2 regions of the Brassicibacter thermophilus genome follow, and region 1 is predicted to be linked to the other one. Evidence: riboswitches for the same ligand, from Rfam matches in the RefSeq annotation. Region 1 holds a riboswitch; the other holds the start of a gene.

Region 1 (16,856 bases):
ATGAAGATGAGGGATTAAAAGTTGAAATTATACAACCTGCTGGTGGAGGAAGTGCTGAAGCTATAGCAGCTGGAAAGGGTGATTTTGGTATAAGTTATCAAGAACAAGTTACATATGCGAAAACATCTAAAAATCCATTGCCTATAAAGGCAATTGCTGCTATAATCCAACACAATACCTCTGGATTTGCGTCTCCTGTAGAAAAAGGAATTAAAACTGCTAAAGACTTTGAAGGAAAAAAATATGGAGGCTGGGGTTCTCCTATGGAAGAGGCAATGATTAAGGCAGTTATGGAAAAAGAAGGTGGAGATTTTTCTAAAGTTGAAATTATTAATATTGGAGAATTAGATTTTTTCACAGCAGTGAAAGACCATGTAGACTTTACTTGGATATATTATGGATGGGACGGTGTAGCTTCAGAACTTAAGAATTATCCTTTAAACTTTATTAAACTTCAGGATGTGGAACCAAATTTAGACTTTTATACGCCTTTAATTATTGCGAGAGATGATTATATAGAAAATAATCCTGAATTAGTAAGGAAATTTTTAAAAGCTACAACAAAAGGGTATGAATATGCAATAAATAACCCAGAAGAAGCAGTTAAATCTTTATTGAAGGAAGTTCCAGAAATAGATGAAGAACTTGCTATAGCAAGTCAAAAATATTTAGCAAATGAATATAAAGCAGATGCTGATAGATGGGGAGAAATGAGTATTGAAATATGGGAAAATTATTCTAAATGGATGTTTGAAAGAGGTTTAATAGAAAATGAATTGGACGCCGAAGAAGCTTTTACCAATGAATTCTTGCCTAAAAAATAAAAAACTTGAGGTTTATAGTATTAATAAAAATTTCGGGAATACTGCTGTTTTATCAAATATATCATTGAATTTGAAAGAAGGAGAATTTGTATCTATATTAGGACCTAGTGGTAGTGGTAAGAGCACTTTATTTAATATAATAGCTGGGCTTATTCCTCCTGATACGGGGAAAGTAATAATTGATGGTGTAGATTATACAGGGAGAACTGGGAGAGTTAGTTATATGTACCAAAAAGATTTGTTATTACCTTGGAAAAGGATAATAGATAATGTATCTATACCACTACGTATAAAGGGTATTAACAAAAATGAGGCAAGAAAAAATGTAGATAAATATTTCAAAATGTTTGGCATCGATGGATTTCAATATAAGTATCCATTTCAATTATCAGGGGGAATGAGACAGCGTGCTGCTCTTATGAGGACATATATGTTTTCTAGAGACATAATACTATTAGATGAACCTTTTGGAGGGCTTGACGCAATAACAAGGTCAAAAATGCATTTTTGGCTAATGAATATATTAAATTCATTAAATGTATCGATATTATTTATAACTCATGATATAGAAGAAGCTATTTTATTATCTGATAGGATATATATATTGTCTAACAGACCAGCCAAAAATAAAGAGGAATTAAATATAAAACTTCCAAGACCTAGAGACAAAGAAATAACTACTTCTGTTGAATTTAACAACATTAAAAGACATATTATGGAAATACTAGGTTAGTTGATATATTGAAGAGGAGTGATTAAATGGCTATATTTGATAATGAAGCTAAAAATTATGACCAGTGGTATACCACAAAGATGGGTAATTTTGTCGATAAAGTAGAAACTGAATGTGCATTTAAACTTTTTAAAGGTAATGGAATAAAAAAAGTATTAGATGTTGGATGTGGTACAGGTAATTTTAGCATTAAACTTGCAAAAATGGGATATGATGTTACAGGTGTAGATATTTCAGATGAAATGCTTAAAATAGCTAAGAAAAAAGCGAAGAAAGAGAGACTAAATATAGAATTTTATAATATGGATATATATGATTTGTCTTTTCCGTCAAATTATTTTGATGCAGTTTTTTCAATGGCTGCTTTTGAATTTATTCAATATCCAGAGAAAGCTATAAATGAACTTTTTAGAGTTACCAAAAAAGGTGGAGATATACTTGTAGGAACAATAAATAGGGATAGTAAATGGGGCGAACTTTATATGACTAAAAAATTTAGAGAAAATACAGTATTTAAATATGCATACTTTAAAAATTTACAAGATCTTAAAAATCTTAAACCAAAACATCTTATTGATACTGGGGAATGCTTATTTATTCCACCAGATACCCCAGAAGAACATATAAACATGCTTAAGGAGAAGGAACTTTCAACTACAGAAAGAGGAGGATATATATGTGCTCTATGGCGAAAATAGCATCATGCCAAATAACTTTTACTCCTATAGAAAGTCATGATTACTTAGGAGATATAGATAAAGTGCTTGATATAATAAAAAATTCTGGTTTAGAATATAACATAGGTATATTATCTACAACTATTAGAGGAGAAAGAGAAAAAATTATTGCTCTAATATCTGATATATACTATACTATGGATAGTATATGTAGTTTTACAATGGATATAAAGATATCTAATATATGTGGATGTAATTAAAGGTGACTGTAAAAAAGCTTTCATATAAAAAAGGAAGGTAGGCTTTACCTTCCTTTTTTATCCTTTCATCGAAGGAACGAATGTAGCACAGTCTGTTTCTTGAGCACTAGTTGCATTCTTTGGTTGTATTTCTATTGAAGGAGCATTACAATGATCGCCTTCTCCATGATAAATACAAGTATTTACCATACACTTTACTCTATTTATTGAATTGTTATTTTTATTTTGATTCATAATTTATCCTCCTTCTATTATTTTCCGTTCTGTTAACTTAAATGAAAATTGAAAGTCTCGAACTCCTTTAGGTATAATAGCAATAGACACAAAAACACTACTCCAAAGGAGGTCGAGACCTATGACTATTATACCAAAAATTAAGTGTCCTAGATGTAATTCTTCAAAACTTTATAAATTTGGCAAAGATCCTTATGGTTATCAAAAGTATCAATGCCGTGATTGTAGACGTCAATTTTCTACAAAGCCTAAATCTAATACTACACGCAATACCAAACATCCAAGATGTCCCAAGTGTGGCAAAGCATCTTTTATTCATCATAATTATAAACACTATACAAACTATAGATGCTCAGATAAAAAGTGTTACCATTCTTTCTTTATCGCTAAACCAACTACTATCGATAATCCCTCATCGTCTAACCTTTCCGGTAAAACTGATTTTAAAAGAATGAGGTTTCCTATGTTTGTTATTATTACTGCTCTTAACCTTTATTTTTTAAATAACTCTTCAACAAGAAAAATATCACAGTTTCTTTATATTACATATAATATTAAGGTTTCCCATGTATCCATTGCATCCTGGGTTAAAAAGTTTGCACCTTTGTTTGACAGTATATCTAGTAAGCTTTCTTCAACCATTGACTTATCTTCTTCTGATGAGTGGCATGCTGATGAAACTGTTGTTAAAATTAATGGTAAAAAACATTATCTCTGGTTTATCATTGATTCTGAAACTCGCTTTATTATAAATTTTCATCTATCTCCTTACAGAAATTCTAACCAGGCCTTCAGCCTTTTTAAAAAAGCAAAGAAATTTGGCATTCCTAATACTATCGTTACTGATAGATATAGTGCTTATAAGGTGCCTGCTAAATCTATCTTTGCCGGTGCCAACCATATAAGAGTTGAATCTTTTGATGATGATATATCAAACAATATAATTGAATCTTTTAATAAGGAATTTAAAGCCTGGTATAAACCAAAGCGAGGTTTTAACTGTTTCGAAAGCGCTAATAACTTAATTGCAAACTTTGTATTCTTCTTTAATTATATACGGCCTCATTCTTCTTTGAGTAACCTTACTCCTGCCCAGGTAGCAGGTGCCAAATATAGCGATAGAGATCGCAGTAATTGGTTATTATCTGCATAATATTTACTTGTTAAGGGTTCTCTCTGCTTTGCCTTATTTCTTGGTTTATTTGCTATGCAATTTTTATTTTTACAGCCCTTAACCATTCCATAGCTATTTAAAATAAAGCTGTCAAGGGCGAGCTTTGCTCGTTTATCTTGACCCTTGACAGCTTTATTGTAATAGCTAAAATTCATATAGGGCTGTAAGGTCAAGATCCATTAAGAATTTTTCTATAAAATCATGCTATTTTTTCATTTTAAGTTAACAGTTCCTTATTTTCTTTTTGCTTCATAAATTATTATGTGAAATTATGTAGTATAATATGTATAAGGTAAATAATAAAAAACAATAATATGACATAATTTATATTGTCTTAAATAAATTTTATAACAAAGAAATTTTGTAATAATAAGACAAAAAATTATTACGAACCGCTAGGGAGGAATATAATGACAACTTTGGAAAGATTAGATAAAATACTATCTAATATGGGTTATGGTAGTAGGAAAGAAGTGAAATTGCTAATAAAAAGTGGTAAAGTAACTATTAATGGTAAGGTAGCAATAGATAATTCTTTAAAAATTAATCCTTATGAAAATAAGATATGTGTAGAGGGTAATGAAATATGTTATAGAAAATATATATATTTAATGATTAATAAACCACAAAACACAATATCTTCTACTTATGACCCTTTAAATACTACTGTTATTGATTTAATTGATGATAAATACAAGAACTTTAAACCTTTTCCTGTAGGAAGACTTGATAAAGATACTGAGGGATTATTAATTTTAACTAATGATGGAAATTTAGCTCATAATTTATTGTCTCCTAATAAGCATGTTGAAAAAAAATATTATGCTTTAATACGTGGAAAAGTAGATAATGAAGATGTAATATCTTTCAGCAAAGGAGTAACTATAGATGGAGGATATACAACTAAACCTTCTAAATTAACTATTATAAAATCAGATGATATTTCTAAAATAGAAATAATAATAACTGAAGGTAAGTTTCACCAAATTAAAAGAATGTTTAGAGCTGTAGGAAAGGAGGTAATATATTTAAAAAGATTATCTATGGGACAATTAATTTTAGATGATAATCTTAGCCCTGGAGAATATAGAGAATTAAGTGATGAAGAAGTAAACTTGTTATTAAGTAGTTATAAATAGATAATAAGAGAATAATATATAGTACTATGTATAGGTAAGTAAATTTTGAATATTAAAAAATTGTATAATAAAATTTCCTCAATCATTTAAAATATGTTAAAATAGAATAGCGTTTATTATAGTTTTAGATAGGGTGTTAATGTTGACTTATTATAACAAAAAAAATATTTTTGATATATTTTTTAGCCATAGAGATTCTTTGATTATGCAATACAAAAATGGAGATATAACTAAAAGAGAATTTTTACAATATAATTTTGAATTTATTCAAAAAATGCACGTAAGACCTTTTACAAAAATTGATAGCTTTGAAAAAGGAATGTACAATTATCAGTATTACAATATGTTAGCAAAATACTATATTATGTTAGCATGGGATATAAAAAAGGGAGAGAAGCATACTAAATATTCTAGAACATATTTAAATAAGGGTAATTATTATTACAATGAAAAAGATAAGTCTACTTATCAATTACTTAAGTTTTTAAATTTTGAAAACGTTGAAGCTTATTTTATAAAAGTAAATTCAAGATATCTAAAAAATAAATTATATGAGATAGTTTTACTCGATTACGAATACGCTATTTTCCATTCTAAGAGTAATTGGCTTTTAAAAATTTTAAGGCAGGAAAATGTATTTATTGAAGAAAAGAAAAAATCTTTAATTGATGAATATATCAATGAAAAGTATTAACTTAATGAATAAATAAAAAAAACGGCTAATTAACCGTTTTTTTATTAAATATTAATTTGCAATTGTTTTAATTATTGTTTCTAATGAGCTATTTCTTTTTATATTAAATGTGCCTGATTTCAATTTTCTATCTAAACCTAACTCTTGAGCTTTAAAGAGAAATTGATTTTTATCATCTATTAATCCTTTATTATACAAAATATTGGCTATATTTGTAGCTAATGATCCACTAGGTATTTCTACTTTAATAATTTCTTCAGGGACTTCTTCAGTATATGAATTTGATTGAGTGCTTTCATCATCTTGGGATTCTAATTTTTCTTGATCGACTATTTGTTCATTTTCAGATTCTTCTACGTTTTCCATAGACATATTATCATTGTTGTCAGTTGAGTCAGAAACAATAACATTATTTTCTGTAGTAGTATTTATTGGAGATTTAGTAAATAATATATCTAGTCGCCAACCGATTACTCCAACTACGGCTACAATAATAAATATTATTAATATGTAATCTATAGCATCATAAAAGAAGTCCTTAATACCTTCAATTAATTTTTTCACTTTTTTCACCTCTAAAAATATATGATTATGTATGTTTGTGTTAAAATAATATTAACTCTTATATATAAATATAACACATTATAGACGTTGATTACAATATTATATAAAATTAAGTTATGGCTGTATTTGATATATGTTGAATTAGAGGAATGAATTGGAGGTTTTATTTTGCAAGAAATAACAATTGATAAAAATGAAAAAGATCAAAGAATTGATAGATTTTTAAAAAAGATGTTTCCTAAGGCATCTAAAGGATTTATTTATAAAATGCTTAGGAAAAAGAGAATAAAGTTAAATGGTGCTAAGGCTAATCCTAGTGACATAATAATAGAAGGTGACAAAATTCAAATGTATTTGGCCGATGATACTATTAATAAATTTAAGGGAAGTGATAAAGAAATAAAGTCATATTCAAAATTAAATATTATATATGAAGATTCAAATATTGTATTAATTAATAAACCTAAAGGGTTGTTATCTCATGGGACAAATAATTCATCTTATGAAAATAACGTTGTAGACCAATTAGTAAGCTATTTATATAATAAAAAAGAATATATACCTAGATTAGAAAAAACATTTACTCCTTCTATATGTAATAGATTAGATAGAAATACTAGTGGCATAATAATAGGAGCTAAAAACTATGATTCTTTGAAAATAATTAACAAAGCCATTAAAGAAAATAAAATTAAAAAGATTTATATATGTGTAATAAAGGGTAAAATTGAAAAAAATACAAGGTTGATTGGTTTTTTGACTAAAAATGAAGAAAAAAATAAGGTATATGTTTCAAAAACTAATAATAAAGATAGTAAAAAAATTATTACAGATGTAAAAGTACTAAAAACTAATGGTGAATATAGTTTATTAGAAATAGATTTAATAACAGGACGTACACATCAGATAAGAGCACATTTAAGTTCAATCGGGTGTCCTATCATTGGAGATACAAAATATGGGAATAAAAAAATAAATAAATATTTTTTAGAAAAATATGGATTAAAGAGTCAATTCCTTCATGCTCATAAAATTGTATTTAATAATTTACATAGTCCTATGGATTATTTAAATAAAAAGGAATTTATTGCAGACATAGACGATACTTTAAACTATATTTTAAGAGATTTATTTGAAGGATGATTTCAAATGTGAGGTGAGAAAAATGAAAATATATATAGCTGGCAAGAGAGATATTGATTCTTTAGTTAACTTATGGGGAGAGTTATCACGTTACCATAAAAATTTTATTGATTATTTGTCGCCTAGAGACGAATGGGATAAGCAAATTAGAAGGTTATTTATATCTGATTTAAATAAAAAGAATACAATAATTTTAATATCTAGAGATTGGAATATGGCTACTGGATTTATCAGAGGTGAATTAAAAATGCCTGAAAAAATATTTAAAAAAAGAACAATTGGATATATAAGTGATTTTTATATTAAGGAAGAATACCGAGGCACAGATTTAGCACAGAATTTTATGTCAGAAATAATAAAATGGTTTAAGTCTAAGGGAGCTGATGATTTAAGGTTAAATGTTAATTCCGAAAATATAAGAGCAATAAGATTTTATGAGAAATGTGGGTTCAAAGAAGTAAGTAAGTCTTTAATGTTGAAATTATAAAATTAAATCATTATAGACTAATGATGTAAAATTAAGTGACAAAGAGAGTATTATTTTTTACTTTAACTTTAGAAAAAAGGGGGATCATATTATGGAAAGAAAAACAGAAAATATAAAAGTAAATGTATATGGATATGGGAACCTTGTGGTAGACAAAGGAATAACACTTGAAAAGTTATTAATGGAGTTAAAAAAGGATAAGTATAGTAATTACTTAGCTGCAATTATAGATAATGAAATAAGGCATTTAGAATATAAAATAGAAAAGAATTGTAATATTAAATTTATTGATATTACTCATAAAGATGGGATGAGGATTTACACAAGAACTCTTGCGTTTATATTTATAAAAGCATGTAAAGATTTATTTGGAGATTGTAGGGTTAACATTGAACATTCTTTAAGTAATGGGATATATACAGAAATATATAAAGAAAATAAAGTAAATCATATAGATATAATAAAAATTAAAAATAGGATGAAACAGATAATAGAAGAAAATATACCTATTAATAGAGTTTTAATGCCTAAGACAAAGGCACAAGAGATATTTAGAAATCAAGGCATGGAGGACAAGGTTAAACTGTTAAATTATGTGGAAAAAGATAATGTACATGTTTATGATATAGATGGTTTTTATGGATTATTTTACGGATACCTTGCACCTTCTACAGGGTATGTAAATGAATTTAATTTGAAATATTATTTTCCAGGAGTTATATTACAATATCCAAGAAAAGAAAATAATTATAAAGTGCCAAAATTTATTGAACAGAGCAAGTTAGCTAAAATTTTTAGAGAATCTGAGGAATGGGGAGATATATTAGACCTAGGATATGTTGGTTCATTAAATGAAAAAATTGTTAATGGCTCAATTGGAGAAGTTATAAGGATTTCAGAGGCGTTACACGAGAAAAAAATTGCTTATTTTGCAGATATGATAACTAAAGATAAAGATATAAGATTAATTTTGATTTCAGGTCCATCATCTTCAGGTAAGACTACTTTTGCACAAAGATTAGGTATACAGTTAAAGGTAAATGGTAAGAAGCCAATTGCTATTTCTTTAGATGATTATTTTGTTAATAGAGAAGATACACCTAAAGATGAAAATGGAAATTATGACTTTGAATCTATAAATGCTATTGATATTGAGTTATTTAATAACGATTTAGTTAAATTGCTTTCAGGTAAAGAAGTTGAGATACCAAGGTATAATTTTGTGACTGGAAAAAGGGAATATACTGGACGTAAAATCATGATAGATGAAGACCATCCTATAATTGTTGAAGGAATACATGGATTAAATGAAATACTTACATCTTCTATACCTCATAATAACAAATTTAAAATATACATTAGTGCCTTAACGCAACTTAATTTAGATTCCCACAATAGAATACATACTACAGATACAAGATTAATACGAAGAATAGTTAGAGACAATAAGTATAGAGGCAATAATGCTTTAAGAACTCTTGAGTTATGGGATTCTGTGAGAAGAGGAGAAGAAAAGAATATATTTCCATACCAAGAAGAAGCAGATGTTATGTTTAACTCTTCTTTAGTTTATGAATTAGCAATATTAAAAAAATATGCTGAACCTTTGCTAAAGGAGATAGACAGTAGTAGCCCATATTATTCTGAAAGTAAAAGACTTTTAAAATTTCTTCAATATTTTAAAAGTATTGAAGATGAGGATGATATTCCATGTACTTCGATTATTAGAGAATTTATAGGTGGTAGTTGTTTTAGATGGGAATAGTTGTTGTTGACTATTTCCTTTTTATGCTTTATGTTTATATAGGAAATATCAATAATATTTCATTATGCAATTTTTTGTTTAATTAAAATTTAAAATAGAAAGCATAAAAATAAGGGGGTTATAGATTTGCAACTAAATTTGGACAAGTTAATTGAGGATAATAAACACTTAACTAAAAAAGGAAAAGTTGCCACATATATTCCTGCACTAGCTAAGGCTAATCCTGAAGATTTAGGTATTTGTATATTAAATATTGATGGTAGTGTACTTAAAGCAGGTAAATACAATAAAAAATTTACTATTCAAAGTATATCAAAAACAGTATCTTTAATGCTTGCAATTTTAGATAATGGAGAGGAATTAGTATTCAGTAAAGTTGGTATGGAGCCTACCGGAGATGCTTTTAATTCTATAATAAAACTAGAAACAACTATGCCTTCTAAACCTTTTAACCCCCTAATTAATGCAGGGGCAATTGCAATTGATTCTATGATAAAAGGGAAAAATCCAGAAGAAAAATTTGATAGATTATTAAATTTTTTCAAAAAGATTACGGGAAATAAAGATTTAAAAATTAATGAAGAGGTATATAAAAGCGAGAAGAGAACAGGTAATAGAAATAGAGCTATGGCCTATTTTATGAAAGATAATGGTATTATAGAAGGAGATGTTGAAGAAATATTAGACGTTTATTTTAAACAGTGTTCTATTGAGGTAGATTGTGTTGATATTGCTAATATAGGGTTATTTTTAGCTAATGGAGGAAAAGATTTTAAAACTGGGGAAAGAATTGTTTCAGAACATTTAGCTAGGATAGTGAAAACTTTTATGGTAACATGTGGTATGTACAATGCTTCTGGTGAATTTGCAATAAGGGTAGGTGTGCCAGCTAAAAGTGGAGTAGGAGGAGGAATAATGGCTGCAGTTCCAAACAGAATGGGGATAGGTATTTATGGACCTTCATTAGATGAAAAAGGAAATTCTATTGGAGGATATGGGTTGTTAAGAGATTTATCTAGACTACTTGATTTAAGTATATTTTAGCTGCGGTCTTCCAAAATCTACAAATTTACCTGTGCATATAATAGAGGCAGTACCTTCCATAAAAATTTCTAAATCTTGGGAAAGTTCAATGTTGATAATTCCACCTTCTGATTGAACTTCAACTTTGTGATTAAGTAAGTTTAATATATGTCCTACTACTACACTTGCACATGCTCCTGTTCCACAAGCAAGAGTTCGGCCAGCACCTCTTTCCCAAGTATATATTTTTATTTTTTTGGAAGAACAAATTTCAATGAAGTTTACATTAGTACCTAAAGGAAACATATGATGTTTTTCTATTATTGCACCTAGTTTATTTACATTTACAGAATTTATATTATTAACGAATAGTATTGTGTGAGGAACTCCTACTTTTATTGTTGAGATATTATAAGGTTTACCATCTATATTTATTTTTTGATTGATAAAATCTTTTCCATTATATAAAACAGGTACATTTTTAGGGTCAATTATAGGAGTTCCCATACTAACTCTTATCCTTTGTACTTTTCCATTATCAACCACAAGGTATACAGTTTTAATTCCTGCTAATGTTTCTACTGTGAATTTTTTTTTAGATACTAGATTGTTTTCATAGACAAATTTAGAAAAACACCTAATTCCGTTTCCGCACATTTCGCCTATTGAACCGTCTGAATTTAAATACATCATTTTAATATCTGCAACTTTACTTTTTAAAACTACCATTATGCCATCTCCACCAACACTATAATGTCTATCACATGCTTTTATTGCTAGATTTTTGTAATCAATAATTTTATCTTGTAATCCGTTAAAAATAACAAAATCATTACCTGCAGCTTGCATTTTTGTAAAATTCATAAACAAATCCTCCTATACGTAAATAAATATTTACATTATACTATAATTATAGCTAATATTGAGAAAAAAAGAACGTTGGAATTAAATATTTACAGGTAATTAAGTTTTGGATTAAAATATGTGAAGGATGGTTGTATATGTTTGAAAACGAAAGCTATATAAGAATGTTTACTGATATGATGTCGGAAGGGTTCATATTTATTGACAATAAAGGAATTATTCAAATTTATAATAATAAAGCAAAAGAGATATTCGGGATTGTTTACAATCAAGGAATTAGTCACAATTCAGGTAAGATTGAAAAAGGAGATATAGTGATAATAGTAGATAATTGTTTAGGGAAAGATGACGGCAACTTGACTCCTAAAGCATTGGAGATTATTGGTATTATAGATAAAAATATTGAAATAGGAGACGCTATTATTGCTATAGGTGTTTATAAAGATAAAAAAATATCCCCAATTTATAAGTACAAAAAAAATAAAGATATCAAATCTAATTTAATTTTATCTTCAAATTATTTAAACATATGTATAACAGCTAGTATTGATTTTAATAATAAAATCTTGCTAATACAAGTAGGTAAAGAGTCTTATCCAATTCAATATATTAATGCTATAGGGCATATGGTAGTTTTGGATGGGAATAATAAGAAAATGAAATTTTATCAATCACATGGATATACTGCTAGGAGAGAGGGAATATATGACTTGTTAAAAGGGAGGCCATATAGGGCAAAGGGAGAAAATGCTGAAGATTTTGATGTAATTGGAAAGGATATATTTGAAATTCACAAAGGTGGTACTACTATACAAGAATTTTATGGTGCTGCTACAGGAAAGGATATTAGTTACATTGATGAATTTAAAGAAATAAATGGAAGACCAACTATATGTACTCTAACTCCAGTTAATAAAGATGGCAGGAGAGTTGGTGCAGCATTGAGGGTAGAAGACATTTCCGAAATAAAGAAAGCAATACAGGAAAGAGATGAAGCATTATTAAACTTAGAACAGATGGAAAAAAGATTAAACCAAGAAGAAGACTCAAATAATTTATTTCCACAAATAATTGGAGATAGCAACGAAATACAAAATGTAAAAAAATTAGCTTTTAAAGCGTCAAAGACAAATTCTAATGTTTTAATTTTAGGTGAAAGTGGAACTGGTAAAAGTCTATTAGCTGAAGCTATTCACATGAATAGTAATAGAAGTAAAAAACCTTTTATTCACGTTAATTGTGGTTCAATTCCAAGTAATCTTCTTGAAAGTGAGTTGTTTGGATATGAAAAGGGAGCTTTTACTGGTGCTAAGGATGACGGAAAGTTAGGAATGTTTGAATTAGCTAATGGTGGAACAATTTTTTTGGATGAAATAGGAGAGATACCTTTACAATTGCAAGTTAAGCTTCTCCAAGTTCTTCAAGATAAATCATTTTATAAAATAGGAGGTAAAAAGAAAATTACTGTTGATGTAAGAATAATTGCAGCGACAAATAAAAATCTTGAGGAAGAAATGATAAATGGACGATTTAGAGAAGACTTATATTATAGAATAAATGTTTTTCCAATTTGGATACCGCCACTTAGAGATAGAAAGCAAGATATATATTCTTTGGTTCAAACTATGCTGCCATCTATTTGTAAGAGGATTGGATGTAAAAACAAAAGAATATCTGGTGAAGCTTTAAATATATTAACTAAATATAATTGGCCTGGAAATATTAGGGAATTAGAAAATATTTTAGAAAGAGCAGTAAATATTGCAGATGGCAATACTATTCTGTCCAGATATTTAGCTATAAAGGAAAAAATATGTATGAACGATGATAATAATAGTGAAATCAAGCCATTGAGTGATATTGTAAAAGAAGCAGAAAAACTAGCTATAGAACAGGCTTTGCATAAATGCAAAGGCAATAAAAAATTAGCTATGAAGATATTAGGAATTAGTAAAACAACATTATACGAAAAGATAAAGAAATATAATATAAAAAGTAATAGCTCAGGATAATCCTGAGCTTTCACTGTGTTTCTAAGTTTTCACTTTCTTGGGTATTATTATTTGAGTTGTTATTACATTTTTCTATGTTTAAAGTAATAAATTTATCCCTTGTGGATAAGCCTAATAGATATAAAGCTGGACAAAATTTTGTAATACCTTCAGCAACTTTCATTGCACCAAATGCTATCATCAAATTAGACTTTTTTGTTATTCCAATTCCTAATAAAGTTAATCCTCCAGTTAGTCGAATATAGGAATCAACATCACCAATGTTTTTTTTCATACAATCACCACCTTTAATATTATTTTTATAACAATAATAGTTTGTCATTAAAGGTGTAATTGTATAACACATATTAAAAATTTAAACCATCTTTGTGAACTCCCACACTTAACGCTAATCCAATGCACGACATATTTAACAATAAGAAACTACCTCCATAACTAACAAATGGAAGAGGTATACCAGTAACAGGCATTAAACCCATTGTCATACCAATGTTTTCCCATATGTGGAATATCATCATTGCACAAATACCAATAACTATTAAAGAACCAAACGTATTTTTAGCTTCTCTAGCAATTTTTATCAACCTATAAATCATTATAAAATACAAAATAATTAATGCTAGTCCTCCTATCAATCCCAATTCTTCTCCTATTACAGCAAATATAAAATCTGTGTGATTTTCCGGTATATATCCAAACTGGGCTTGCACTCCATTAAATAAACCTCTTCCAAGCGCTTTTCCTGAACCAATGGCAATTTTAGATTGTGTAACTTGATAACCAGATCCTAAAGGATCTCTGCTTGGATTTAAAAAGTCTAGTATTCTTCTTTTTTGAAAAGGCTCTAATTTCATCCAAGCGATAGGAGCAGCTATTAGTGCCATGGAAGCAGCATATATATAGTATTTAATATTTAGCCCTGCAGCAAATAGCATAACAATGAGAAAAAACATAAATACAAAAGCAGTCCCAAAATCAGGCTGTTTCATTATCAAGGCAATCGGTAAACCTGCAAACAATAATATTTTTAGCAAAGTAGGAAATTTATTTATATTTTCTTTGTTATTTTCAATTAATTTAGCTACGCAGATAATAATTCCTATTTTTATTGGTTCTGACGGCTGAAATGTACCTAATCCTGGTATGTATAACCAACTTCGTGCTCCTTTTTCAATTTCTCCTGTACCAAATATTAATACTGCTATAAGTAAAATATTACAAAAAACATAAATAGGTATATAAAATTTTCCAAATATATCGTAATCAATAAAAGTAAAGAATGCTATTGCAATAAAGCCTAAAAATAATGCAATTGATTGAACCTTAATGTATCTAAGAGAGCTATCCCGTGTAGCACTATATATCATAATAAGACCATAAATATTTAATAAAATAACAGTAAAAAACAAAGTAAAATCAAATCTCTTCAAAAACTTTTTTTTGTTGTTTGACATTTCGATCCTCTTTCTAAATAGTATATATTAAATTATACCATATATCCTTAATAAGAGGGAATTGGAAATTTTGATCTTAAATTGATTATACGATAACGCAGATACAGAAATCCAAAATAAACTAGTTTAGCGTTGACAATAAATTTTTGATAAACTATAATATAGTTAAAATATGAAAAGTAAATATATTTTATCTATTGGCAAGGGAAAGAGGTGAAAATCCTCTACAGCCCCCGCTACTGTAAGTAGGGATGAAATCTTTATCGTCCACTGGGAAACTGGGAAGGAAAAGAGAGTAAGGTGATCTACAAGTCAGGAGACCTGCCATAGATATTTATTAGCTAATGCTTCGGAGGGAAGTATATAGTTCTTACATTTTATAATTGATAAATTATAGAGAATTGAGAACGCATGGATTTCCTCCATGTGTTTTTTTATTTCAATTGTTTACAAATATTGGAGGAGATTAATTTGACTAAGAACATTATGTTACAGGGAACTGGTTCTTCAGTAGGAAAAAGCATATTAACTTCAGCATTGCTAAGAATTTTCAAACAAGAAGGGTATAAGGTTGCACCTTTTAAATCTCAGAATATGGCATTAAATTCTTTTGTTACTGAAGACGGTAAAGAAATGGGTAGAGCTCAGGCGGTACAGGCTGAAGCAGCAGGTATTAAGCCAACAGTTGAGATGAATCCTATACTTCTTAAGCCAACGAGTGATATAGGAAGCCAAGTAATTATAGAAGGAAGAGTATATGGAAATGTTTCAGCTAAGAAATATTTCAAGGAGAAAACTAACTTAAAAGAAATAGTATTGAAATCTTATAATAAATTAGCTTCTAGATATGAAATAATTGTAATCGAAGGTGCTGGAAGCTGTGCTGAAATAAACTTAAAAGAAAATGATATTGTAAATATGGGTATGGCTGAAATGGTAGATTCACCTGTAATATTAGTTGCTGACATAGATAGAGGGGGAGTTTTTGCTTCGATATATGGTACGATTATGCTCCTAGAACCTCATGAAAGGGATAGAATTAAAGGATTTATTATTAACAAATTTAGAGGAGATAAAAAAATATTAGAACCTGGAATAAAAATGTTGGAAAAGATGATAAACAAGCCTTGCTTAGGTGTTGTACCATATATGGATATAAAAATTGACGATGAAGATAGTGTTACTGATAGGTTTAAGGAAAGTGGAAAAGGTCAGATTAACATAGGGATTATAAAACTTCCATACATTTCAAATTTCAGTGATTTTACTCCTCTAGAATTAGAAGAAGATGTTTCGGTTACATATATCAAAGAAAAAAAACAATTAAAGAATATGGATATGATAATTATTCCTGGGAGTAAAAACACTTTAATGGACATTAAGTATATTTATGATATGGGAATAGACAAGGAAATATATAAAGCATATAGAGCAGGGAAAATCATAATTGGGATTTGTGGAGGATATCAAATCCTTGGCAAAGAGTTAAGTGATCCTGATAATGTAGAATCTAATATAAAGCGAATAAATGGTTTAGGTCTTTTAGATGTATCAACAACTATGAGAAAAAATAAGATTACCGTACAGACAGAAGGAACAGTAATCACTGATAGAGGTATTTTTGAGGATATTAAAAATACTATTGTCAGTGGATATGAAATTCACATGGGAGAGACTAAATTGTTCAATAATAGCATTAGTGCTATTAAATCAAAAAATGGCCGAAATGTTGGTGTCATTAATAAAGATGGCAAAGTTTTTGGTACATATCTTCATGGGATATTTGAAAATGACGAGTTAAGAAGAAGT
Region 2 (16,856 bases), 960 kb from region 1:
TCCTTATCACCATATTTGATACAAAGCCCTTCAGTTCTAATACTCATTAACTCATGCCTCCTTTTCTTCTTAATAAGTACAAGAAGAATGGTCCTCCACAAGCTGACATTATTATCCCTACTGGAATTTCCATAGGTGCAAACAAAAGCCTAGCTAATGTATCACATAATATAACAACTGATGCCCCTAAAAAAATAGATGCAGGAAACAAGTACCTATAGTCAGAACCAATCAATAATCTAGCAATATGAGGTACTATAAGCCCAACAAATCCTAATAACCCTACTGCACTTACAGCACTACCAGCAAGTAAAGAAGCTAGAATGATGAAAAAGAATCTTGTCCTCTCTACTTTCACTCCTAATCCAGTTGCTATTTCATCTCCAAGCATTAATATATTTAACTTATTTGGCATAAATAGAACTAATATTATCCCTGTTATCGTATATGGAAAAATCATATTCACTTGGGTCCAAGTAGTTGAAGACAATCCTCCTACCATAAAGCCTATGACTCCAGCAACTCTATCTGGATAAAATGTCATGAGAGCATTTATGCCTGCACTAAGTATTGAGGATATTGCTACACCTGCTAAGATAAGCCTTGTAGGTCTTATTCCTTCCTTCCAAGCTAAGGAGTAAATAATTAAAGTAGCAAGTAATGCCCCAATAAACGCACCTGCAGGAACTATATAATAATATTCTGGAAATAATATGAGTATTATTAATGCAGCAAGTCCACCTCCTGAAGATACTCCAATAATATTAGGGCTAGCAAGTGGATTTCGCATTATACCTTGAAGTATAGCTCCTGCTAGTGAAAAGCACACTCCTACAAGACCTGCTACAATAGTTCTAGGTAATCTAACATTCCATATTACTTGATAATTAACAGTATCTTTCTCGTAAAAAATAGCTTTAATGATATTTGATGGAGAAATCTTTACTGCTCCATTTCCTACACTAATAAAGAAGCTAATGATTGATAAAATAACAAACAAAAACAATATCAAATTTTTACTTAAGCCTTTGTTTCTTAATAATGAATTTTCCATAATATCACCTATCCCTGCCTATTACTACAGGTTTTATTCCTAGTCTTCTGCAGGCATTTATCTTTTCAATAGTCCCACCTTGCTTTCCACTATCTTTCATGACCACAAAATCTGCATTATATTCCTTAAACATAGCAAAGTTTAAATCCTCAGAAAAAGGGCCAAGAATAGCTATTATGTCTTTCATCTGAATATTATTCTTCTTACATTCATTAATACTCATAGGTGTAGGAAGGACTCTGTATATAAATCTATTATTTCCTCTTACTTTTTCAAAATCACTAATATTTTTAGAACCTGTAGTAAAGAAAACTGTTCCTTTTATTCCCCTTAAATAATCTAATGTATCCTCTAAGTTTTTGATATATACAGCATAAGAGGGAATGTCAGTTTTATCTCTCTCATACCTCAAATATTTAATATTCTCCATTTCTGAAACTCTTTTGGCATTTTCACTTACAACCTTAGCGTAAGGGTGAGAAAGATCTATAATTAATTTTATAGAATTATCACGAACAAATTTAAGCATATCATTAAAATCCATTCTACCAACTCTTAATTCCTCACAATCAATAAACTCCCTCTCTTCTTCAGTTGCAGCAGTTACAATAAAGTCTTTTTTACCTTTTATTCTATTGACAAACTCCCTGGCTTCAGTTGTGCCTCCAATTATCCAAATCAAATCTTATACCCCCTTGGAGTTATCATTCTCCCATTTTCTACATATGTTTTGCTATTACCTATAGGTGTCGATGCCAATTTATATTTCATCATTATTTCTACTGCTTTTTTAAGATGGTCTTTTCTTCCATTACTTCTTGGATTATAAATAGCTTATTACATCTTTCTATCTCTCCCCTCATACCAGTAGAAAATACTTCTTGCCCATCTAAAAAGTCCTTTATATATTCAATATAGGGAGCATATCTCTGGTCCAATTCCTATAACATATAGCTTAGCCATTATACTCCTCCTTTGATACAGCAATAGTAATGCCATTTACCTTTTTCTTATTAACTACTATTTGTCCTCCTAATAAATATGCACAAGGCTCACATACTGAGTAAACTCCTATTTTACTTTTCACGAATTCACTTTTTTCAAATTTATTTTCTACCTTTTGTATTTCTTCTTTAGTAAATATCTTTAATGGCAATTTAAAATATTTACAAGCTTCAATTATTCCTTGTTCGTCCTTTTTTATCTCTATAGTCCCTGCAGATTTTAAAGACTTCTCCGATAAATTATTCTCTTTAAAAACATTTCTTATAGATTCAATTATTCTATATCCACTTATACCTTTTTTACATCCAATTCCTATATTTAAGTTTTTAGGTCTTAATATACAATGTGGTGTTTTTATATCTACATTTTCGTTTGATGTAACACATATAACACCATCCATATCATTTTTATATAAGTTAATGTCCTCATTGCTCAAGTAAACTAAATTATTATATTTAATAGCTCCATTAATTTCTGAATAAAAACCTATCTTTTTTCCATTTACCATCATGGAAGTTATATTTTTAACATCCTCCATATCTTCAATATGTAGATTCATTCTTTTAGCATACATATCTATAGATTCTATACCTCTAGCATCAGATGCTGTAGTTATTATAGGCATTGCCCCAATAGCATTTCCTATATATTCGCACAACGTATTTGCTCCTCCAATATGTCCTGAAAGTAAACTTATACTATATCTTGCCATATCATCAACTACAACTACTGCAGGGTCATATCTTTTATCCTTAATATATGGAGTCATCATCCTAACTGCTATTCCTATAGCTGAAATAAATACTATACCATCATATTTTTGTATTAAATCTTTAAGTATATTTTTTATTCCACCTTCTATAGATGAATTTTTATAATGGCAAATCTCATTAACAAAGGAACTATCATGTTTACTTAAATTAACTATTTTATCCCCAATAAGAATCTGTGCAGTACTCTTTATTTCGGCTTCCTTAACTTTAAAACTTATATCCATTAAGGTTCCTTTAACTATTTTTTCGTCTTCCCAAGTAGCTTTATAAACTACAGCTACAGGAACATCATCTCTTTTATATCCTCTTTTCAATTTTTCAACAACGCCATCAATATTTTGGACAGAAAGAAATATAGCCATAGAAGCTCCATAAGAAGCAAGCTTTTCTAAATCCTCTTTTTCTGGCACTGGAGTCCTTCCTTTAAGTCTAGTAAGTATAATAGTTTGACTTACTTCCGGTAATGTAAATTCTTTTTTTATTTCACAACAAGCAGCAGTAAAAGAACTAACTCACGGGATAACTTCTATAACTTCCTCTAACGTCATAGACGCACTGTTATAAAATTGGCATCCTTCTTTACAAAACTTAAGATGTTCTTTTGATACTAAACTTCCTGCATATATAACTATGTCTGCATTTTCTAAAAGTTTTCTTCCTTTTACTGTTATTAAATCTACATCTCCTGGTCCTGCTCCAACAAATCTAATCATCTCTTCACTCCCTTTATTATAAAAATAGGATTGTTTCCTTTTAGCATTCCAATTTTATTTACCTTAGACGACTGTATAAGAGTTGTCTCTATATCTTCATATTTGTATTTTTCTAACAATGATAAAAATAAGTTCATATTTTTAAGAGTAATAAAATTCGCACATACAATACCTTTTTGTAAAAGAGCTTTATCTAGGTACTCAAATATCTCTTCTAATTTTCCTCCACTTCCACCTATAAAACATTTATTTATAGTTAAACTAGGAAGACATTTTGGAGCTTCTCCTTGAATAATATTTACTTCTGCATTAAATTTTTCTGCATTCTTATTTATTAACTCTATACCTTCTTTTTCTTTTTCAACTACATATACTTTTGCTCCCTGTAAAGCAGCTTCAATAGAAATTGACCCTGTTCCGCCACCTATGTCTAGAAAAACATCATCTTTCTCTATGGAAAGATATGCTGTATTTAAAACTCTTATATCAAATTTTGTCATAGGGATATTCCCTCTTATAAAATCTTCATCTCTCAAATATCTCATTTTCTACCACCACCACAGCTAAAGGGGAAATATCTATTATTTCTTCCCCAATATCCTTTTTAATTATTAATTCATCTTCATATGATAGATTAAAGCCTGCATATATTTTACCTCGTACACCTAATTCATAAAGCTTTGAAGAAATATAAGAAGGACAATTTTCCTTATCAGTAAGCAAAACAGTCAATGAACTAGACTTTACTTTGGATAAATCTTCTTTTCTTCCATGAAGAGATAAAAACAATGCATTTTGCCAACTTTTATTAATCTTTGCCATCATGTATTGAAATGATGAAACCCCTGGCAAAACTTTATCTACCACTACATTTTTCTTTTTTAGATATTCTAATATTCCATAAAAGCATGGATCTCCTGAAGCTAATATGAGAATATCTTCATTAGCTTTTGAATAATTAAGGACTTCTTTTACAGAAGTAACTTTAATGTAATCCTTCTTTATTGATTTAAGAGAGTCTGCAACTCTCCCAAAAGCTAATACACACGAGGACTTCTCTATAGCTTCTTTAACTTCTTCAGTTAAGTATTTCGGATTACCAGGGCCTATTCCACCAACTGTTATCATAAAAAGGCACCTCTTTTCATGGAATATATTATTACTTTTACTTTATATTCTTCATCTTTTAAGTACTTTCTTATTTTATCTTCACAGCCTTTTTCCATGGCTTTAACCACATTTTTATACCCTTCATTTACACATATATCTAATGCTTCTTCAGCAGTCAAAGCATTATTGACCTTTTCTATAACATAATAAGGTGCTTTCATCAATGCTAAGTAATATATAAATGCTTCCATCCTGCCATCACAAACTCTGTTGTGCGTATTAAATGAACCAATAGATAACTTTGCAAGTTTACCAATATGCCCTACTAATGTTATAGATTTAATTCCTTTATTGTAAGCATAAAGAAAAGAATCCCCTACATAATTTGAAATCTTTACTCTCTTATTGTTTAAACCCAAAGAATCTGCTATTTTTTCTCCATAATTACCGGGAACGAAAATAACATTGTCTTTACCATATTTTTCTATAACTGTATCAACCTCAAGATATATAGTCTTTTTAAGTGCATCCTCAGACATAGGATATACTATGCCCTTAGTGCCAATAATTGATATACCCCCTTCTATGCCTATATTTTTGTTATAAGTTTTCTTAGCTATCTCTTTTCCTAAAGGTGCATATATTAACACATCATATCCACAGTTAGATACCTCACTTAATTCTTTTATTATCATCTTTTTAGGAACAGGATTTATTGCTGCTTCACCTATCTCTCCAAAAAGCCCTTTTCGAGCAATTCTACCTATACCTTCTCCACCATCAATGTGAATTTCCCCATCAGTTCTCTCTTTTACCTCTGCATATATCTTCATGCCATCTGTAACATCAGGGTCATCTCCTCCATCCTTTATAATGGCACAAGAAGCTTTTTCATTTTCCAGTTTAGGATTTACAACTTCTAACTTAAGCCTCACACCAGCAGGAGTATCTATTTCAACATATGGTATTGTCTGATTATTCTTCAACATAATAGCAGCAGCTTTTGACGCAGCTGCAGCACAGCTACCAGTAGTATATCCACATTTTAAACGTTTACCTTCCTTTATAACATACATATCCTTCATTATCTTCCCACCGCCATATACAATAAAGCGTTCATAACAGATGCGGCTACATTACTTCCTCCTTTTGTCCCTATAGTAGAAACAGATGGTACAATAGTCTCTCTTAAAACTTCCTTAGACTCCTTTGCTCCTACAAATCCTACTGGAACTCCTATTACAAATTTAGGACTAACTTTTCCTTCATTTATTAACTCACAAAGTCTAAATAAAGCTGTAGGAGCGTTTCCGATAACAAACATATCTATACCTTCAGCTACAGCCAAATCCACTGAACAAGCAGACCTAGTTGTACCCATTTCCTTTGAAAGCCTTATAACTCTTTCATCATCAATAAAATATTTTAAGCTACACAATGTCTTAGACAAAGCTTTTTTGTTTATACCAGAATAAGCCATCTTTGTATCTGTAAATATAATTCCACCATTTTTTATAGATTTTAAAGCATTATGAATGAAATCTTCTTTAAAAATAATTATGTGTCTATAATCGAAATCCCCAGTAGTATGAATCATTCTCTTAACTATTATTTTTTCTTCATCACTAAATGAAGTATCATCCATAACTTGTTCAATAATATTCATACTCTTTTCTTCAATTTCCATAGGCTTTTTTATATACATTTAATCCCCTCTTTTATTACTTATTTTTTGTTTCTCTCTACTACATCAAGCATATTATTAAATGATTTCATGTTCCCTAAAAAATGTACATGTGGATAACCAGCTAAAACATTTTTATATTTGTATCCACAATCCCACTTTTTCTTACTCATAGGTTTTGTGATTTTAAATACTTCATTACCATTTACATAAGTTTCTGATTTGTGAAATTCATGCCCTGTAAGTTTATCCCCTTTTTTACCTAACAAACAGTCTTCCTTTAGTTCAATATTGATATATCCAAATCTTTGCAGCTTATCAGTCATCTTACTTTTACCATGAAATACTCCACACATTTTAGAATCCTCAATCTCATCAGTTAAGTACATAAATCCACCACATTCTCCGTATATAGTTCCATATTTATCAGCAAACTTCTTTATATCCTTAAGTATTGCTGTATTTTTAGAAAGCTCTTTTCTATATACTTCAGGATATCCCCCGCCTAAATATAAAATATCGCAAGGAGGAAGCTTTTTATCTTTAAGCGGGGAAAAATACTTTACTAAACAAACGTTTTCAAAAAGCTTTAAATTTTCACTATAGTAGAAAGAAAAAGCTTTATCATATGCTATAGCAACTGATATATTTCTCTTTTTAGGATAATGAAAAGGTTTAGTATCTATTTCATTCATAATATTTAATATTTTATTAATATCAATATTTCTATCTACAATTACTGACGCTTCATCAATTATTTCTTCGATATTCTCTATCTCCATACCCTGAACTAAACCTAAATGTCTACTTTTTATTGCTAAATTTTCATTTTCTTCAATATATCCTAACACTTCTATACCAATGTATTCTTCGATTTTTTCCTTTAAAAGAAGATAAATCCCTTTATTAACTTTATTCAAAATTATTCCCTTGATTTTTGAACCTGCAAAATCTACCATCCCCTTTATTTTAGGAATAGCTGAGAACATTTCTCCTTTTGGAGTGTATACTAAAATAGTATTTATATCTAACCTTTTGGATATATCATAACTAGAATTTTCATAGGTATTGTAAATACCATCGAAATATCCCATAGCTCCTTCTATAATAGAATACTCCCCTTCTGCCATAGACAAAGCATATTTAACTCCTTCTTCACCCATCAAATGAAAGTCTAAATTACCTGCCCTTTCCCCTGAAGACAACTCTAAAAATTTCGTGTCTATGTAATCAGGCCCAGTTTTAAATCCACAAATATTTAAACCTCTTTTTTTAAGTGCCCTCAATAATCCAAGAGTAATAAGAGTTTTTCCACTTCCACTTGAGGGAGCCGTAATCATGATAGTTTTCATATCACTCCTCCTTGCTAATTAAATCATTCAAAAACTAAAAAATGGGAACTCCTTCAGAAGTTCCCATTAAAATCACCTTAAATTTACACAATACTATAAATACTATAATAATAGGTACTTACTTTCCCTCCGAAAGAGTACTTCCTTTTAAGGCAGGTATCCTGACTCACAGCTTAAACCTCCTCCCTCCTTCCCAGCAAAAGCCAGTGGATTGGGATTCGTCACTGTATACAGTAGCGGGGGCTGTAGTGGATTTTCACCACTTTCCCTAAACCTTAAAAGCATATTATTCTTTTTTCTATCTAAATAATACCATTTTATATATTTAAATGTCAATAGCAAGTAGGGACGGTTCTTGCTTGCCTCCCAGTTTATGTAATTTATAAAAATTATTACAGCGTTGACATATATATTATAAAATAGTATATTGTTTTCTAGGATATAAAAGTTATTTTTGTTAATTTTTTATATTATCCATATTTTATCTGTGAAAAATGGGTGCATTGATAATGAAAAAATCAAAAAGAACTTGCGAAGGAAGTGAATAAATTGAAAAAAATCTTTATAATAGTACTTGTTATCGTTATTGCTATAACCATTGGAGCATCTTTAAAGTCAAATGCAGATAAAGAATTAATAAATTATACTATAAAAGATATAAATGAATTTTTAGCTTCTAAAGAGCTGGAAGGCCGATTAACAGGAACTGAGGGTAATAAAAAAGCTGAAGAGTTTATATCCGAATATTTTAAATCATTAGGCCTAGAAACTCTAAAAGATAATACTTATTTATTACCTTATACTCATAATTTCGTTAACTTTAACGACGAAGAGATAAAAATGGTCATAGAATATGAAAATGGCACTACTAGAGAATGTATTGCAGGTAAGGATTTTTTACCTAAAAGATATAATAAAAAAATAAATTTAACTGCCCCCATAAGTAAAGAAATAGATGAAAGTTCTTTCTTATTAGTTAATGATAACATAAAACCTGAATATTCAAGTGCAAAAGGAATATTACTTAAAACTAAATATTTTCATCATTATATTAGTATAGGTAATAACAAACCAGCTATTCAAATAAGTGAAGATCTATATAATGATTTAGCTAATAATAAATGCAATATAAATTATGAATATAACTTAAATATAAAAAAAATCAATGCAAATAATGTTGTAGGAAAGATTTCAGGTGAAGATAATAATAGCGCCATCATTTTATCTGCTCATTTTGATCATGTTGGAAAAATAGGAGATACAATATACTATGGTGCATTAGATAATAGCTCAGGTGTATCAATATTATTAGATTTAACAAGGAAATTAAAAGAATACTCAATAAATAATAATTTTAAGCAAGATATTATAATATGTGCTTTTAATGGTGAAGAATCAGGATTGCAAGGAAGTCAAGCTTTTGCTCAATTTATTAATGATAGGTATAAAAACATATGGAATATTAATTTTGACTGTATAGGAATTAAGGATAGAAAATTTACTATTAATAATTGTGAAGATTCAAACATAGAAAATTGTTTGAGTAATGATTTGTATGATTATCTTAATAGCAAAAACTATGATGTTTCTTTTGATACTTTTGATTCTTTTACTAGTGATCATGTAAGCTTCGAAGAATACGGTATCCCTGCTGTAAATATAGGACAAGATGAAACTAATATTATCCATTCCGAGCTTGATACAGTGAAAAAATTAGATATAGATTTGATTGAAAAATTTAGTAATGATATGTTTGAATTTATAGTAAAAAATGATGGTACTAACTATAATGAAGTAATAAATACATCTGATAACTTAGATATTCAATATGTTGACGAAGAGGAAGTTTTGGAATATGAAAAAATGTTAGAAGAAGAAGCTAAAGATTTAGAATTAAATCAGTACAAGCATATAATGGTTGATGGTATACCAGTATCCATCGAAAAGGATAATGAAACATATAATTCTTTATTAGACCTAAAAAAAATATTTAGCAACATCAATATTCCAGAAAATATTAGTAACTATAAATTGCACGATATAACAGTATATTGTTCTAAGCCATCAATTGATCATATAGGTGAAATTGGCAAAATATATACATATGATAACTTCTCATCTTCCAATATATATCAGCTCGTTATAAGGTATTCTAATAAGGATGATAATAGTAAAATACTTGAAATTAAAATATCCAAAACTGATGATAAATCTGTTGATGACATAATTACCGATCTCCATAAGTACAATAATTTTGTAATAGAAAAAATATCAAATGATAATCAATGTTATTGGATTGAATTTAGTGAAGACAAAAAATTTATTTTTATTATTGATGTTATCAATATCACCGAAAATGATGATATATTTTATATAATAAGGATTGACAAATATAAAATTGAAAAAATGGAAAGTGAAGATACAGATGTACATATATTAGATTGGTTTGAGCATTCAAAAGACAAAACTATTGAATTTATGAAAAATATTGATTTTAATGATCTTATAAATGGTATATTTGGGTAATAATATTATAATTTAAATTAATAGCCCTCCAATGTCCTCTATCCCTACTAATCCCAATATAAGCAAGAAAGTCTTTTGCACTCCAATATAAGCATCTTTAGGATCAAACCATTCTCTTACAGTATGTACATTGTCGCTTTTTCCACCAGTACCAACAGTTATAGCTGGTATTCCAAGACTAATGGGTAAGTTTGCGTCTGTGCTTGCTGTCTCACTAAAACAAGGCTCAAATCCCATAGTTTTTACAGCACAAGCAGCTGCTTGAACTATTGGTTCATTTGCATTTTGACTTCCTGCAGGTCTATCTCCTATTAGCTCAATATCAACACTTATTTTTTCTTCACAATTCCATCGTTCATTTTCCTTTATCGCAGCGTCTTCTGCTATATTTAATATTTTATTCTCAAGCTTTGATAATTCTTCAGGACAGTTAGAACGCATATCTACGTACATACTAGCTTCTGCTGCTATAGAGTTTATAGACGTTCCCCCTTCTATTTTCCCTACAGTAAATGTAGTTTTAGGCTTAGAAGGTGTTTTAATATCTGCTATTTCGCTTATTGCTCTACCTAATGCATGTATAGCACTTGGCAGTCCAAAATTTTCAAGGCTATGACCCCCAGGACCTTTATATGTTATTTTGTATCTTCGACTCCCAGTAGCTATGTATGTTATATGTTCTACTCCAGTACCATCAATGCTTATAAATCCGTCTATATCATTATTCTTCTTAAAAATATGCTTTACTCCTCGTAAATCACCTAGTCCCTCTTCACATACATTGGCACAAAACACAATATCACCTATTGTTTGTATATTAGTTTTATTAAGTGCTTTAATGATAGATATGATTTCAACTAATCCCCTCGTATCATCAGATATTCCTGGTGCATAAAGCTTGCCGTCTTTTTCCTTAACATTTGTATCTGTTCCTTCATCAAATACAGTATCTAAGTGAGCTGCCACTAATAATTTAGGACCTTTACCTGTCCCTTTTCTTATACCAAATACATTGCCAACTTCATCAATACTAACATCTTCAAGACCTAATTCTTTAAATCTTTTATAAAAATATTGACCTCGAATTTGCTCTTTAAATGTAGGTGCAGAAATACTGCAAATCCTTTTCTGTTCCTCTACAATATCTTCATGATCCTCTTTTATGAAGTCTAACCCTTCTTTTACAGCTTTATATTCCATAATTGCTTGATAAGTTTTTTCTATGTGGTCACTTACGTTAACATCACTATTTTTCACCATGTATAACCCCCTTGTTCTTGTATATTACAATTATACTACAAATTGCTCTTTTATTCCTCTATTTCCAATAGACAACTGTAAAATAGCTTGTTGTATAATCTCTATTTTCACCTGAAATTCTTGCAGAATTATTATGTTCTAATATAATTGCATTTTTAGCTCCGATATTATTCATAACTGTAATCAAGGTGATAATAGAAGATGGTGAGTCCATATAATCGTTGTTCATATGGCTTATGGTTAAAATATCTCTACTTAGTAATACTTTTTTAGTAAATTCGTCCTTTTTATCAGCTTCTTCTACAGACAGATAATGAGAAAAATCTACTGATGCTATTACTAGAAAGCTTTTCTCTCTTAACTGCTCCGATAACTTTTCTCCAAGCTCTATAGCTTTATTTATACCACAAGTGCCAGACACTAAGATAGGAACAATCTTAGTGTCTGGCATAAAATACTTTATATATGGAACAACAGATGAAATAGAATGTTCATTTTCCATCAATGTGAAATTTGCATCTGCTATACCACTATCAATAAAATAATCTACAATCGTTTTGTCAGCTTTAAGTTCTCCAAATGGCGTATCCCAAGTCCAGCTTCCAGTATGAATGTCACTTACACCTGCTCCAGTATGATTTGGTGCAACTACTACAACCACATCTGGCTGCTTTTTAGCAACTGTTTTAAAGAAAGAAGCTATCATTTTATCTGCTAATAAGTGGTGAGGTACTATTCCCCCTACTATCTCTTTATCATCTAATGATATTCCATCACTATCATTAACTGATATATGAAAGTTTATAGCATTATAATATTTACACTGAATTAACTTTTTTTCTCGCTGTATATTTTCTACGTTTATATCGCTTTTAGGTGAATATATTTCTCTGCCAATCAAAATAACTAAAATACATAGTACCCCACATAGACCACATAGAAGTTTTTTTCTATTCATCATATCATTCCTCAATAGTTATAGTATCCTGTTCCGTAAATACCATAGTATTGCTATTGCAGTGCTTCATAACAGCATTATCCACCTTATATATTCCCGGTGTTACAGCTCTCGCATAGTATATGATTGATTTCACAGGATTCTTTTTATTATAATGATATCCAAATACTAATCTCTGACCATCTCTTTCTATAGGATAGCTCTTATTTCTGTCGTTTCTATATCCAACTACATATCTTAATCCTGCAGGTAAAACATCAGTAATTTCATAATAACCTTCAGGAGATGATTCAGAAAACTTTGGAGTTATTATTACTTTAATTAAATCTGATTGATTTAATGTGTCTTGATCAGATTTCTCAACCAAACTATAACTCCTTGTTAAGCTTATATTTTTATCTTGCTTATCTATCAAATCTTTTACAGAAGCTAAATAATTTACTGCCATTACTATATCTCCTTTTACATTATCAAATTCTATTTCTTTTACTTCTTCAGAATTTAAAAGCAGCTCATATCTATTATCTTTAGTAAGCTTAACTTCATGTTCCTCACCATTTAAAGTATAGCTAAAACTTCCTATCTGATCTGTTTGAGGAATATCATACATCACAAACATTAGCTGTTCTAAATAAGTAAGAATATCCTCTGTGCTATTATATTTTGCATATTTCAATAAATCATATTTTTCAGCCTTATCTAATTTTAAAGATAATATTGATGCAAGTGAAGTAGCTTGTAAAATATCATCTTTATCTACACCTGTATCAATATATACATAATTACCAGCTTTCTTGCCATAATTATTCAAAATATCTACATAAATTTCTTCCGCATTATTTAAATCTCCTATATCAGCTAAGGCTATCCCTAAAATTAATTTTTCATTAATATTTAAATTTGTATTCTCAAGAAGTCTTTGTATATCTATTAAAACTGGCTCATTTAACCTTGCAAGCCCCCAATAAGCTGCAGCTACATGTTCAGGAATAGATTCACTGTCTTCTATTATGCCGTAAAAATACTCTTTTAATTTATATTTATTAAATAAATCTCCTGCAACAGAAGTGATCTTTGCTGATAAAACTGGATCACTGCTAGCGTATGGTAATAATGCTATTCCTCCATCTCCTGTCTGATATTGTTCTAAATTATAATCTTCACTCCAGCTTTCTTCATCAAAGTATTTATCCATTAATTCTCGAGATAATTTTCTAGAAAGTTTTTGATCTACTCTATTGCCCCAAGAATGTGATAAAGACATTAAAGTGTTGTAAAATAACGAACTACTTTCATTGTAAAAATACAGCTTAGTATAACCTTCTCCTCCTTCTACCTTAGTCCTATCATTCAAATCAACATATTCAGTTCTCATAGCTTTAAGCATAGAATCTACTACCTCAAATTTCTTTTCTACCCCATCAAAATAGTCTTTACTCCTTGCTTTTATAGTTACAGTATATTTCCCTTTATTTAATTTTCCTAATTGTATATTTGTATAGTTGTTGCCTTTAGAGGATTTTTCAAAAACATTTTCATTCCCCTTTTCATCAGTTAAAATAACTTCATAGTTGACTGTATCATCTTGCCCTAATTCTGTGCCAAAAGAACGAACTGTTATACATGGACTATCTCCATCCATAAATATATCGCTTGAAATAACATCTACAAAGAAAGGTAGTTTAGCATTAATATTAATCTTTCCACTTCCAGCTAGTAAATCATTAGATATACCTTGATATGTTACTCTCCAGGATGTCAAATTATCAGGAAGATTAAAACTTATATTTGCTTTTCCGTACTCATTAGTAACAGCAGATTTAAACAATGCTGTATCCTTAAAATCTGACCTTATATATTCTCCGTTTTCTCCACCTCCGCCTTCTGCCATACTTGTTCCATATAGATTTATCTCTTTATAAGAAACATAATCATGTATAATGCCAGTACCATAGCAATAATTGTATAATGATTTTAAGGTATCTACACTCTGTTCATTAACTGCAAAAAATGCTTCATCTACAACACTTATGTTAATGGCTGCTTTTACAGGTAAACCTTCTTTACCCTTCACTTCAACATCTAAATTAACAGTTTCCCCTGGGCGATAGCTCTCTTTATCTGGCTTCACATCAATGTCTAAAGCTTTTTCTGTATAATCATAATTAATACTCTTTAATCCAGCTAAAAATATGTTTTCTCCATCAAAATACACAGCCCTAAGGTAATAATTTGGAATATCCTCTTTTTTAAACTCAAAACTATTCTTAACATTTTCAGAAATAGTATAATTCTTTAACCCATCTTGTAAAATAAGATATAGCATTTTATCTCCATCAGTTTCTTCTACCTCTTCAACCTCTTGATTATTACATTTTAAAATAATATTTGCTTCTTCTCCTATTTTATAGCTTTTTTTATCTTTATCCTCTTCTTCAATATAATAATATTTAGTACCTGGATACCAACCTCTATAATTATATTTATTTATATTCCCTCTGCAAACTATGTTGTTATTTCTTGTATCGTGGCCTAATAATACTATTTCATAATTTTTCCCTTCTTCAATTGGAAACTCCATACTATAATATCCATCTACTGTACTAGCATTAATATCTTTCAACAATTTTTGGTGTTTAGTGTATCTATAAGTTTTACAAATCTTTTTATTTATAAAGTCATAATATTCTCCTGTTTCTTCTTTAATATATGATATTTCATAGATATTTAAAGTAAAATCTGTATCTATCTTATCTCCTTTGTACCTATCATAATAATTGTATGTTTCTATACCATCTACTTCCTTATTTATATCTATCTTATTTGTTTTTACTTCAATAATAGCCATATCTTCATCGTACTTGGTATCTAAATCAATCATAACGTCTCTTGGAAATACCTCTATACCTGCTGACGCACGTATTTCTTCCTCTTCTGCTTCAGCATTGTTTATGTTTATGTTGATATATTTAGGATACCAGCTATCCGTTACTATATTAGGTTTGTATTCTATATTTGCATATCCATTTTTATCACAAACTACTTTATCTCTTATACTGCTGTCATTTTCATTATATGAATAATCAAGTTTTATACCAGCTACTGGAGAACCTTCAAAAAAGTTTGCTTGTATATCTAGATGTGCAGATTCCCAGCCAAATATTCTATCTTTATCAAATTTAGCTGTTAACTTATATGAAGGTTTGGTATATCTTCTAACTTCAAAATATTTACGTGATATTAATTGATCTTCTATCATTAATTCCACTGCATATCTGCCTTGAAGTAAATCTGTAAAAGCTATGCTCCCTTCATATGCTCCAAATTCGTTTATAGAAACTTCTTGAGTATCTAATTCAAATCTTTCACTTCCATAGTCGTCGCTATATAAATGCAGTGTAGCAGTTTTAACCATCTCTTTACCGTTTCTTGGTTTAACCATACCCCATACTTTTACTTCATCGTCAGGCAAGTACAGCCCTCTATCTAAGTACATATATTCCCAATAAGATGATTGTTTTGTGTTGCCATAATAGTCGTCAAAGTAATAAAAATCATTATATCCATAGTAAGTTTTCCCTACTCTTGCATAATAAGTAGGTCCTTTATTTGTTTCAATGGTGAAAAATACATTATTTAGATTTTCGCCATCTACAATTTGTTCATTTATTATTGCAATACCTTCATCATTAGTTTCTGCACTTTCTCCTGTTTCTGCACTTACTATAGCACCTGCTATAGGTTCTCCTGTCTTACTATCATTTACCCAAGCAAGACTTTCCTTTTCTCCTAACATAATATAAGCAGCTATATCATTGATTTGAATATGAGTTTGATAATTATCATTCCCTGAAATCACATTTATTAAGTAATAACCTTCATTAAGTGGTTCTGGAAATGAAATAAAGTTGCCCCAGCTATCTTCACTTGCTCCAACTAATTTAGTATTAAAGCTTGCTACTTTCTCAAGTTTATTTTTATCTATTTCTATTTTTTCATTTACACTGTCCCACCAATTAAAATTAATATCACTTAATTCTTTTATTTGTTTAAAGAAATCTTCACCTTTTTTATATTTATATATCTCTACCTCTAGCTCTTTGTCTTTAAATATTTCACTACTAGATACCTCTATATTAGGAACAGTTTTAGATGTAAAGTTATGAAGAGTATCTAAAAAATTAAAATATTTTTTACTACTATTTTCACTTTCCTTTGTTTTAAATTTAAACGTATATCCATCTTTTATGACTTCATCGCTATCTTTCAATCCTATTCCTGGTTTTAGCTTTACAGTATATATAGTATCAGGCTCTAATCCATCATGTACAAATACCACAGTATTTTTATGGTATTCAAATCTTCCTTCTACTTTTGGCTCTATTTCAAAATACTCATCTATTGCTTTTATATTAGGATAG

The links. Region 1 has a riboswitch for cobalamin ahead of ACZ41D_RS06305 (cobyric acid synthase). Riboswitches for the same ligand answer to the same signal wherever they lie in the genome.
Region 2: another riboswitch for cobalamin. It lies ahead of ACZ41D_RS11045 (cobyrinate a,c-diamide synthase); the one in region 1 lies ahead of ACZ41D_RS06305 (cobyric acid synthase).

The regions. Positions count from the first base shown of each region.
Region 1 is NZ_AP042446.1:1,323,761-1,340,616, forward strand. It holds gene ACZ41D_RS06220 (ABC transporter substrate-binding protein) at 1-824, shown strand, start outside; gene ACZ41D_RS06225 (ABC transporter ATP-binding protein) at 802-1,557, shown strand; gene ACZ41D_RS06230 (class I SAM-dependent methyltransferase) at 1,584-2,255, shown strand; gene ACZ41D_RS06235 (YkoF family thiamine/hydroxymethylpyrimidine-binding protein) at 2,243-2,494, shown strand; gene ACZ41D_RS06240 (DUF1540 domain-containing protein) at 2,552-2,728, opposite strand; gene ACZ41D_RS06245 (IS6 family transposase) at 2,850-3,881, shown strand; gene ACZ41D_RS06250 (pseudouridine synthase) at 4,313-5,041, shown strand; gene ACZ41D_RS06255 (DUF6648 family protein) at 5,181-5,735, shown strand; gene ACZ41D_RS06260 (hypothetical protein) at 5,787-6,299, opposite strand; gene ACZ41D_RS06265 (RluA family pseudouridine synthase) at 6,468-7,442, shown strand; gene ACZ41D_RS06270 (GNAT family N-acetyltransferase) at 7,465-7,929, shown strand; gene ACZ41D_RS06275 (uridine kinase family protein) at 8,021-9,694, shown strand; gene glsA (glutaminase A) at 9,821-10,738, shown strand; gene dapF (diaminopimelate epimerase) at 10,724-11,581, opposite strand; gene ACZ41D_RS06290 (sigma-54 interaction domain-containing protein) at 11,719-13,593, shown strand; gene ACZ41D_RS06295 (YgaP family membrane protein) at 13,604-13,867, opposite strand; gene rodA (rod shape-determining protein RodA) at 13,941-15,047, opposite strand; cobalamin riboswitch at 15,208-15,390, shown strand; gene ACZ41D_RS06305 (cobyric acid synthase) at 15,519-16,856, shown strand, end outside.
Region 2 is NZ_AP042446.1:2,288,015-2,304,870, forward strand. It holds gene ACZ41D_RS10990 (ABC transporter ATP-binding protein) at 1-47, opposite strand, end outside; gene ACZ41D_RS10995 (FecCD family ABC transporter permease) at 47-1,054, opposite strand; gene cobK (precorrin-6A reductase) at 1,059-1,736, opposite strand; gene ACZ41D_RS11005 (hypothetical protein) at 1,834-1,992, opposite strand; gene cbiG (cobalt-precorrin 5A hydrolase) at 2,010-3,056, opposite strand; partial or broken gene ACZ41D_RS11015 (SAM-dependent methyltransferase) at 3,063-3,332, opposite strand; gene ACZ41D_RS11020 (SAM-dependent methyltransferase) at 3,345-3,545, opposite strand; gene cbiT (precorrin-6Y C5,15-methyltransferase (decarboxylating) subunit CbiT) at 3,542-4,090, opposite strand; gene cbiE (precorrin-6y C5,15-methyltransferase (decarboxylating) subunit CbiE) at 4,071-4,673, opposite strand; gene cbiD (cobalt-precorrin-5B (C(1))-methyltransferase CbiD) at 4,670-5,740, opposite strand; gene ACZ41D_RS11040 (precorrin-8X methylmutase) at 5,740-6,360, opposite strand; gene ACZ41D_RS11045 (cobyrinate a,c-diamide synthase) at 6,381-7,691, opposite strand; cobalamin riboswitch at 7,826-7,984, opposite strand; gene ACZ41D_RS11050 (M28 family metallopeptidase) at 8,241-10,217, shown strand; gene ACZ41D_RS11055 (M20/M25/M40 family metallo-hydrolase) at 10,230-11,477, opposite strand; gene amrB (AmmeMemoRadiSam system protein B) at 11,536-12,438, opposite strand; gene ACZ41D_RS11065 (Ig-like domain-containing alpha-2-macroglobulin family protein) at 12,440-16,856, opposite strand, start outside.